DNA from 2 places in the Streptomyces sp. NPDC005931 genome. Region 2 is predicted to be linked to the other one. Evidence: riboswitches for the same ligand, from Rfam matches in the RefSeq annotation. Region 2 holds a riboswitch; the other holds the start of a gene.

Region 1 (5,006 bases), on a different contig from region 2:
GGCCAGGGAGCGGTCGGTGGGCTCGAGGTCGAACTCGAGCCGGACGACCCCGTCCTCGAAGCTGCGCTTCTGGGTGTACCCGGCGTCGGTGAACACCTTGATCATCTTGGTGTTGGCGGGCAGCACCTCGGCGGCGAAACGGCGGATTCCGCGCTCCCGCGCGACGGCGGCGATGTGTTCGAGCAGCGCGGAGGCGACACCGCGGCCCTGGTGGGCGTCCTGGACGAGGAAGGCGACCTCGGCCTCGTCGGCCGGTGCGGAGGCGGGCGCTCCGTGGGCGCCGATGCGGTCGTACCGTACGGTGGCGATGAACTCGCCCCCCACCGTGGCCGCGAGTCCCACCCTGTCCACGAAGTCGTGGTGGGTGAAGCGGTGGACGTCCTTCGCGGACAGACGCGGATAGGGCGCGAAGAAGCGGTAGTACTTCGACTCGTCCGACACCTGCTCGTAGAAGCTGACCAGGCGCTCGGCGTCATCGACGGTGATGGGGCGGACGCGTGCGGTGCCGCCGTCGCGCAGCACCACGTCGGCTTCCCAGTGGGCGGGGTACTCGTGCCGGTCCGACGAGGTCTGCATGGGCCCCAGAGTACGGGTCGCGTCCGACAACGGCGCGAGGCAGTCTGTGGAGGACACAGAACCGGGCCGAGGCCGCGGTCCGGAACCACCCCGGTGAGGGAGCGACGCCCCGCTCCGGGCATGCTCGACGATATGGGAAACTGGTCTAGACAACCCTGAACACCTGAAGGGCAGCAACACATGGCTGAGCGCCGCGTCAACGTCGGCTGGGCCGAGGGTCTCCACGCCCGTCCCGCCTCCATCTTCGTCCGGGCCGCCACGGCCACAGGCGTCCCGGTGACCATCGCCAAGGCCGGGGGCACCCCCGTCAACGCGGCGTCCATGCTGGCCGTCCTGGGCCTGGGTGCCCAGGGCGGCGAGGAGATCGTGCTCGCTTCCGACGCCGAGGGCGCGGACGCCGCCCTGGACCGTCTGGCAACGCTGGTCTCCCAGGGGCTCGAGGAGCTTCCCGAGACCGTCTGAGCCCCTGCGGCAAGGGGCGGAGCGGCGCCGACCCTCGGGTGGCGCGGCTCCGCCCTTTTCCTGTCGCTCTGCACGTGGGTGCATGCCGCACCGGATTCACCAGCGGCATCCAAAGGCACCTCACCCGGAGGCGGCTTTCAATTTCCGCGAGCACGTGAAAACGGGCAGCAGAAATACCGCCCCACCGAATGACCCTTCTTTGTATACGGCCCTTTTGTTAATGCCGCAGGCTCGGCGTGTTTACGGGATGTTGCGAGTTCCTCACACGCTCCGCGCGGTCCGGGCCGGGGCCGAAGCGGAGGCGGTGCGCCCCGGTCCGGCGCTCGGTGTGCAGCGCCGTCAGGGCCCGCGCCCGCTCGCCGTCGCCACGTGCCACGGCGTCCACGATCGCGCCGTGCTCCGCCCAGGACTCCACCGGGTCGGACGGCCCCTCCACCGCGTACATCCAGGCGATCTTGTGCCGCAACTGCGTCAGCATCGACGTCAGCGCCGGGCTGCCGGCGGCCTGGGCGAGCGTCTCGTGGAACCATCCGCCCAGGGAGCGCAGGTCGTCGCTGCTGCCCCGGCGGGCGCGCTCCTGGCCCAGCCGCACCAGGCCGCGCAACACCTTCAGATGGGCCTCGGTACGGCGTTGCGCCGCACGGGAGGCCCCGAGCGGCTCCAGCAGCAGGCGCATCTCCAGCAGGTCGGCGGCCTCCTGCTCGGTGGGTTCGGCCACGCACGCGCCCGCGTGCCGCCGGGTCACCACGAACCCCTCGGCCTCCAGGGTGCGCAGGGCCTCCCTGACGGGCACGCGCGAGACGCCGTAGCGGCGGGCGAGGAGTTCCTCGGTGAGCCGGCCACCGCGCTCGTAGACACCCGCGACGATGTCGTCCCGGATCGCCGTGCACACCGAGTGCGCGGGAACACGCATGACGAACCTCCGGCTTAATCCCCGTGAAACGTCGACGATGGACGTGTGTTCCGTGACTCTATTGCAATCGACCGGAAATTCCGACGGCGGGCCGGATTCCATGCGAATCTTTTGGACAACCACTCCTTCGAAAACGGCGAAAGCCCCGGCTCGGGGGCCGGGGCTTTCGTGCAGGTGGGGCGGGGGCGCGCGTCGCGTCAGAGCTTCACGCCGTGCGTGCGCAGGTACGCGACCGGGTCGATGTCGGAGCCGTACTCGGCGGTCGTGCGGGCCTCGAAGTGCAGGTGGGCTCCCGTGACGTTGCCGGTGGCACCGGAGAGGCCGATCCGCTGGCCCGGGGTGACCTGCTGGCCGACCGAGACGCTGATGGACGACAGGTGGCCGTACTGGGTGTAGGTGCCGTCGTGCATCCTGATGACGACCTGGTTGCCGTAGGCGCCGCCCCAGCCGGCCTCGACGACGGTGCCCATGCCGACCGACTGCACGGGAGTGCCGCCGGCGGCGTGGAAGTCGACACCGGTGTGGCTGCCGGAGGACCAGACGGCGCCGCCGCTCTTGTAGCCGGTCGAGACGTAGGAGCCGGGGATCGGGGAGACGAAGGTGTTGAGGCGCTTACGCTCGGCCTCGCGGGCGGCGCGCTCGCGGTCCTCGCGGGCCTTCTTGGCGGCCGCGACCGCCTCCTCGCGGGCGGCCTCCTCGGCGGCCCGGCGGGCGGCGGCCGCCTCGGCGGCCTCCTGCTGGGCGGTCGCCTGGGCGTCGATCTGGGCGGCGACGTCGTCGCCGATGGTGACGACGGGGGTGAGTCCGGTCTGCTCGGCGGCGGGTTCGGCCGCGAGCGCCGGGGCCGTGAAGGATCCGATGACGCCGGTGGTGGTGAGGGCCGCGACGCCCGCCGCGCGGGCGGTGCCGCGCTGCATCCGGCTGGGACGACGGTGCTTCCCCGTGGCGCGGGTGAACGCCATGTACAGGCTGGTCCTTTCCTTCCCTCTCGCCTACCGGGTTAGCTGACGGGTTCGGAGCAGGAAGGTCTCCTACGGACCCCCTCGCGGCACGCGCGGGCGTCCGATTCACCCCAGGGACTGCGATGGGTCCCCGGCTCCCCTGGCTCGCGCCGTACGGGGACTCGGCGATGACTGTCCGGTGCCGCGGGTGCGGCGCACTGCCTGACGAACAGCCCGGACGACGCTAAACGGGGCGACTTTCAATCCTCAAACGAATCCCGGTTTTTGTAGCGCATCCCACAGGTCAGACAGGCAACCTCCGCCCCAATCCGGGCATAAGGGAGCCCTGGTGACTTTCGTGTCACCAGGGCTCCGGGCGCGCGTGCGCCTGCCGCGCCGTCTACTCGGCCGACACCACGCCGACTTCGCCGATGCCGAGGGCCTCGACGGGCTCCTTGATCTGCGCCGCGTCACCGACCAGGACGGTCACCAGGCGGTCCACCGGGAAGGCGTTCACGACGGCCGCGGTGGCCTCCACGGTGCCGGTCGCGGCCAGCTGCCGGTACAGCTGCGCCTGGTAGTCGTCGGGCAGGTGCTGCTCGACCTGGTCGGCCAGGGTGCTCGCGACGGCCGCCGCGGTCTCGTACTTGAGCGGCGCCACGCCCACGAGGTTCTGCACGGCGACGTCGCGCTCGGCGTCGGTGAGCCCCTCCGCGGCGAGCGTGCGCAGCACCGTCCACAGGTCCTCCAGGGCGGGACCGGTGTTCGGGGTGTCGACGGAGCCGCTGATGGCGAGCATCGCCGCGCCGGTGCCGTCCGGGGCGGACCGGAGCACCTGCCCGAACGACCGCACGCCGTAGGTGTAGCCCTTCTCCTCGCGCAGGACGCGGTCCAGGCGGGAGGTGAGGGTGCCGCCGAGGCAGTAGGTGCCGAGCACCTGGGCCGGCCACACGCGGTCGTGCCGGTCCGGGCCGATGCGGCCGATCAACAGCTGGGTCTGGACGGCGCCGGGGCGGTCGACGATCACGACCCTCCCGGTGTCGTCGGCGACGACGGGCGGCACGGGACGCGACCGGGCCGGGGAGCCGGTCCAGGAGCCGAGCGTGTCGCCGAGCAGCGCGTCCAGGTCGACGCCCGTGAGGTCGCCGACGACCACGGCGGTGGCGGTGGCGGGGCGGACGTGCTTCTCGTAGAAGGCTCGTACGGCCGCCGCGTCAATGCCGGTGACCGTCTCCTCGGTGCCCTGGCGCGGGCGCGACATGCGCGAACCCGCCGGGAACAGCTCCTTGGAGAGCTCCTTGGCGGCCCGGCGGGAGGGGTTGGCCAGCTCGTGCGGGATCTCGTCGAGGCGGTTGCGGACGAGCCGTTCGACCTCGCTGTCGGCGAACGCGGGTGCCCTGAGGGCCTCGGCGATCAGCCCGAGCCCCTTGGCGAGCCGCGAGGCCGGCACCTCCAGGCTCAGGCGTACGCCGGGGTGGTCGGCGTGCGCGTCGAGGGTGGCGCCGCAGCGCTCCAGCTCGGCGGCGAACTCCTCGGCCGAGTGCTTGTCGGTGCCTTCGGAGAAGGCCCGCGCCATGATCGTGGCGACGCCGTCCAGGCCGGCCGGTTCGGCCTCCAGGGGTGCGTCGAGCAGCACCTCCACGGCCACGACCTGCTGGCCGGGGCGGTGGCAGCGCAGGACGGTCAGGCCGTTGCCCAGCGTCCCGCGCTCGGGGGCCGGGAAGGCCCAGGGCTTGGCCTCGCCCGCCTGCGGCTGGGGGTGGAAGTCCATCTGGGCGAGCTCGGTCACTTCGCCGCCTCCTCGTTCTCGTCGGTGCCGGCTGCCGCGGCGGCTTCCCCGGTGTCCCCGGCGCCCTCGGTGTCCGCCGCGTCCTGCGGGTCGGCCACGTCCTGCGCGTCCTGCGCATCCTGCGCGTCGTCGGCGGCGACGGGCTCGTAGACGAGCACCGCGCGGTTGTCGGGGCGCAGGCGGGCCGCGGCGACTTCCCGCACCTCCTCGGCCGTCACCTCGAGGACGCGCTGGACCGCCGTCAGGGCGAGCTGCGGGTCACCGAACAGCACGGCGAACCGGCACAGTTCGTCGGCGCGGCCGGCGACCGTGCCCAGCCGGTCCA
Region 2 (5,006 bases):
AGTTCGGCGAGCCAGCGGGGGTCGGCGACCACGTCGTCGTCGGTGAACGCGATCACCTCGCCCCGGGCCTCCGCGAGCCCCGCGTTGTGCGCGACCGCGAGGCCGGGCACCGGCTCGCGCAGGTACCGCACGCGTTCCCCGTACTTCCGTTCCACCAGCTGCCGCGTCTCGTCCGTCACGGGCGCGTTGTCCACGACGACGATCTCGAAGCGCGGGTGGTCCTGCGCGAGGAGCGAGTCCAGCGCGCGGGCGAGCGGCCCTGGCCGCTCCCGGGTGGCGACGACCACCGAGGCGTGCGGCGGCGGCCCGTCGGCTCCGGCCTCGTCCGCGGGTCTCCGGTCCGTGCCGGTCCCCACGGCCATGCGGGCCTGGCCTGCGAGGACCGCCCGGGGGTCGGTGCCCTCGGGCACCTGGCCCAGGAAGGTCGCCACCGGCCGTCCGTCCCGTCTGACCAGGACGAACACCTCTCCGTGGGTCACCGGCGGGCTGCCCGGGCCCGGTCTCAGGGTGGCGGCGGCCCCCTCGCGGTCCAGGTCGAGCTCGGCCACCTGCACCGCGCCGACGGCGAGGAACCGCCGTATCTCCTCCCGGGTCCGCTCCGCCCTCGCTCCGCCCGCTCTCCCTGCCACGTGCTCCCCCCTCGGCATGCCCCTCCCCATACCCCTCCCCCTCCTCACGGCCGGCGCAGCCGTGCCGTGCCCTTCAAGGTCCGTGACGCCAGCGACGCCAGGCGCGGGCGGACGCGGACGAAGGCGTGGGCGCGGCGGACCGGCTCACGGCTCAGCCAGTGCAGCGCGGCGCCCGCGCCCGGCCGTGTCGCCGCCCCTTCGTGGACGGTCCGTTCGCCGGTCTTCAGCGAGTCCTTGTACTCGGCGGGCCCGCGCCCCATGTCGAGCAGGGCGACGCCCTCGGCCGCCGCTGCCTCGGCCATCCGCAGATGCAGCACGAGCCCCGGCGAGTACTTCGCGAACTCCGGTGCGTACGACGGGAACCAGCAGGCCAGCACCGAGGCCGAGCGCAGCCCGAAGTGCGCGGCGACGGGGCGCTCGCCGGCGTAGAGCACCGACAGCGTGCCGGTGCACCCGGGGGCCCGGGTCTCGGCGAGACGGCCCACGAGCCGGGTGATCCACTCCTGCGCGAACCGGTCGCGGCGCCCGGTCCTGCGGTACTGCGCCGACTTCCACTCCATGAGCGTGCGCAGCGCGGCCGGGTCGCGTTCGTCGAAGACGAAGCGCACGGGGCCGGCCTGCCGGCCCAGCCTGCGCTCCTTGGCCAGCGTGGTCTTCAGGAACTTCGGCGACTGGGCGCGCAGCACGGACTCGTAGGTCTCGTAGCCCTTCTCGACGTCGATGACGTAGGTGGCGTGTTCCTCGGCCGCGTGGGCGGCGAACAGCTCCTGGCTCGCCTCCAGGTTGTCGAAGGCGAAGCTGGACACCGAGCAGGCCCGCAGCAGTTCACCGGCCTCCACGGTCAGGCCGGGCCGCAGGATCGCGCCCTGGCAGTCCGAGACGCCGAGCCCGATCGCCCGGCCCTGTCCCAGCGCGCCCCGCTCGTGCGGCAGGAAGCCGACCGGTTCGGCGCCGCCCTCGTACACCACCGCGACCCGGGCCTGCGGCCGCACCCGGCCGACGGCGACGGTGAACTCCGGTTCCATGAAAGGGTTGCGCGGGGCGTCCGCGGCGGCGCGCAACTCCCGCCAGCGCTCCTTCTCCCCCTCACCGAGCTCCTCCGGCCTCAGCACGCGTATGCGTCCACTGCTCACCTGACCCCCCGATCAAGTCCCCCCTGGACACTTGGAAGGTACCGCCCGGGAGTGCCCGCACGGTAGGTAGCGGAGCATGTTGTTGCCAACCGGTGCACAACCGGTGGACCCGCCCCCAACCGGCCGGTACCCGGCGATGCCGCCCCCGTGCCCGGGTCCGGGCCCGGGCGGGTGGTGAGTCGGACCCGTGGGTTGTCCGTATTCTCTGATCATGGCCGCACCCCCCGCATACGCACTCGTCGCCACCGACCTGGACGGCACGCTCCTGCGTGGTGACGACACCCTCTCCGACCGGTCCCTCGCCGCGCTCGCCCGAGCGGCGCGGGCCGGCGCCCGGCACCTGGTGGTGACGGGGCGCCCGGCGCCCCGGGTGCGGCCGCTGCTGGACGACCTCGGCTGCAGGGGGCTCGCGGTGTGCGGACAGGGCGCGCAGGTGTACGACGCCGGCGCGCACCGCATGCTGTGGTCCGTCACGCTGGACCGGGAACTGGCGGAGACCGCGCTCGGCAAGATCGAGGCCGAGGTGGGGGAGGTGCACGCGGCGGTCGACCAGGACGGGGTCGACGGGCTCACGCTCATCGAGCCGGGCTACCGGATGCCGCACCCGACCCTGCCCGCCGTGCGGGTCGGGCGGCGCGCCGATCTGTGGGAGCGGCCGATCAGCAAGGTGCTGCTGCGCCACGACGGCCTGTCCGACGACGAGTTGGCGGCGACGGCGCGCACGGTGGTGGGCTCGCTCGCGACGGTCACCATGTCGGGGCCGGGGACGGTGGAGCTCCAGCCGTGCGGCGTGACCAAGGCGACGGGGCTGGCGCTGGCCGCGGAGCACCTGGGAGTGGGTCCGGAGCGGACGGTCGCCTTCGGCGACATGCCCAACGACATCCCCATGTTCGACTGGGCGGCCCGCGGTGTCGCCATGGCGAACGCCCACCCCGAGCTGAAGGCGGTGGCGGACGAGGTCACCACGACGAACGAGGACGACGGCGTGGCCGTCGTCCTCGAGCGACTGTTCGGGGATGCCGGGCCGCACATGCCGCCGCACGTGCCGGCCCAGTACGACCCCCGGTCCGGGGCCGGGCCGCACGTGCCCCAACACGTGCCGGCCCCTTAGGCCCGTGGTCCGTTGCCCGGCCCCGGTCCGTCTCCGGGGGCGGGTCCGCCGCTCAGTAGGCGCCGAAGACGTTGTCGATGGAGCCGTAGCGGGCGGCCGCGTAGTTGCAGGCCGCGGTGATGTTGGCGACCGGGTCGTACGGGTCGAAGGCGGTGCCGGGCACGTGGTACGCCTGGAAGGTCGGGTCGATGACCTGGAGCAGGCCCTTCGACGGGGTGCCGGCGGCGGCGTTGGAGTCCCAGAGGTTGATGGCGTAGGGGTTGCCGGAGGACTCCCGCATGATGTTGCGGTGGATGGCGTCGTAGCTTCCGGGGATGCCGTGCTGGGCCATGACGGCCAGCGACTCGTGGATCCAGCCGTCGAGGTTGTCCGGGTAGACGGTCGCGGCGGTGGCCGCGGTGGGCGTCGTGGTGGCCGCGGACGCGGTGGTCGCGCCGAGCAGCGGCAGGACGAGCACGGCGGCGCCGGTACCGGCGACGGCGAGGGTGCGGGCGAGTCGGGCGCGGCCGGAGCGGCGGGGCTGACCGGTTGCAGGCATGTTCGGTTTCCTCTCCTACGCCTGCGAGGTGAGCTGTCGGGTTCGGGCGGGAGAGTGCCCGGCCGTGCCCGTGCGGGCATGGCTTCACCCCTAGCCGTTCCGTGCGTGGACCGGTACGGCGAGTTACCTGGGTCCCCCGCTCCTGCCGTGCGTGGGTTCGTCGTTGGGTGGTGCGGGCGGCGGCAGGATTGGGCGTCCACCCGGCAGGCCGGGAACGTATGCGAGAGCACATGTCCGGAACAAGTGCGGGCGTCACAGATCAGGCCGGTTGATCTTGCCGTGGGCGTTTTGCGACGCTTGATCCTTTGCGTTCGCCAAGGGTCAACTCGGGTATGTGCAACGGCGCCAGGGGGTGCGTGGAGAGGGAGGGTGGGCGGCGCGGTGCGTGACTCACTTCACTGGCCGGGCGGCCTGGGGGCATCTTTCGCCAAGGGGAATTCAATTGCTAATTGCGGCAAATCGGACAGTGGGGCGTGCAGGATGGTCTGTGGGGCGAGGTGCGTCCCGGGGTGTGGATTGCTACGTCCTGGTAAGTCGGTGAATGTCCGTTGTTATTAGACGATCAAAATGACTCCCGATTCGATCCCTCACCTGATCCCATGCCGTCCCGCCGGTAACCCCGGGCGCTGGCGGTGATCGAAACGTGACCGGATACGCTGACTCGAGTGGTGGCAGCGACCTATCGACAAACCGTGTAATCGCCAGTAGACACCAGCAGACAGGAGACCCCTCGTGACCGTCGTCGGGCCGTTCGGGCTGAGCGTGCGGGACCAGGCTCTGGAAGCCGATGTCCAGGCCGGATTGACGGCTGTCGAGGAGGGGCTGCTCGAGGCCACCAAGAGCGAGGTGCCCTTCATCACGGAGGCCGCCCAGCACCTGGTGCGGGCCGGCGGCAAGCGCTTCCGCCCGCTGCTCGTGATGCTCGCCGCCCAGTTCGGCGACCCCTATGCGCCCGGTGTCGTGCCGTCGGCCGTGGTCGTGGAGCTGACCCACCTGGCCACGCTGTACCACGACGACGTGATGGACGAGGCCGCGGTCCGGCGCGGGGTGGCCAGCGCCAACACCCGCTGGGGCAACTCCGTCGCGGTCCTCACCGGCGACTTCCTCTTCGCCCGGGCCTCGCACATCCTGGCCGACCTCGGACCCGAGGCGGTGCGGGTGCAGGCCGAGGCGTTCGAGCGGCTGGTCACCGGGCAGATCCTGGAGACCGCGGGGCCGCAGGACGGCCGGGACCCGGTCGACCACTACCTGGACGTGCTCGGTGGCAAGACCGGCTCGCTGGTCGCGGTGTCCTGCCGCTTCGGCGCGATGATGTCCGGTGCCGACGAGTCGCAGGTGAACGTGCTCACCCAGTACGGTGAGCGGCTCGGTGTCGCCTTCCAGCTCGCCGACGACGTCCTGGACATCGCCTCCGACTCCCACGAGTCCGGCAAGACCCCGGGCACCGACCTGCGCGAGGGCATCGCCACCCTGCCCGTGCTGCGACTGCGCGAGCGGGCGGCCCGGCTGGGGCTGGCCGAGGACCTCGCCCTGTGCGAGCTGCTCGACTCCGACCTCACCGACGACGCGCGGCACGCCGAGGCACTGCGCCTGCT

Evidence for each region. A riboswitch is a leader RNA that binds a small molecule or an ion and turns the genes downstream of it on or off. The one in region 2 is predicted to bind cyclic di-AMP.
Region 1: it holds a riboswitch for cyclic di-AMP, as region 2 does, so the genes downstream of both, ACFYOV_RS08130 (M23 family metallopeptidase) here and ACFYOV_RS11730 (transglycosylase SLT domain-containing protein) in region 2, are expected to answer to the same signal.

Annotation. Positions count from the first base shown of each region.
Region 1 is NZ_JBIAIG010000003.1:106,335-111,340, reverse strand. It holds gene ACFYOV_RS08145 (GNAT family N-acetyltransferase) at 1-576, opposite strand, end outside; gene ACFYOV_RS08140 (HPr family phosphocarrier protein) at 757-1,038, shown strand; gene ACFYOV_RS08135 (GntR family transcriptional regulator) at 1,256-1,951, opposite strand; gene ACFYOV_RS08130 (M23 family metallopeptidase) at 2,149-2,913, opposite strand; cyclic di-AMP (ydaO/yuaA leader) riboswitch at 2,926-3,090, opposite strand; gene ACFYOV_RS08125 (M16 family metallopeptidase) at 3,293-4,681, opposite strand; gene ACFYOV_RS08120 (M16 family metallopeptidase) at 4,678-5,006, opposite strand, start outside.
Region 2 is NZ_JBIAIG010000004.1:146,938-151,943, forward strand. It holds gene ACFYOV_RS11715 (glycosyltransferase) at 1-554, opposite strand, end outside; gene ACFYOV_RS11720 (GNAT family N-acetyltransferase) at 674-1,741, opposite strand; gene ACFYOV_RS11725 (HAD family hydrolase) at 1,974-2,873, shown strand; gene ACFYOV_RS11730 (transglycosylase SLT domain-containing protein) at 2,926-3,411, opposite strand; cyclic di-AMP (ydaO/yuaA leader) riboswitch at 3,417-3,584, opposite strand; gene ACFYOV_RS11735 (polyprenyl synthetase family protein) at 4,144-5,006, shown strand, end outside.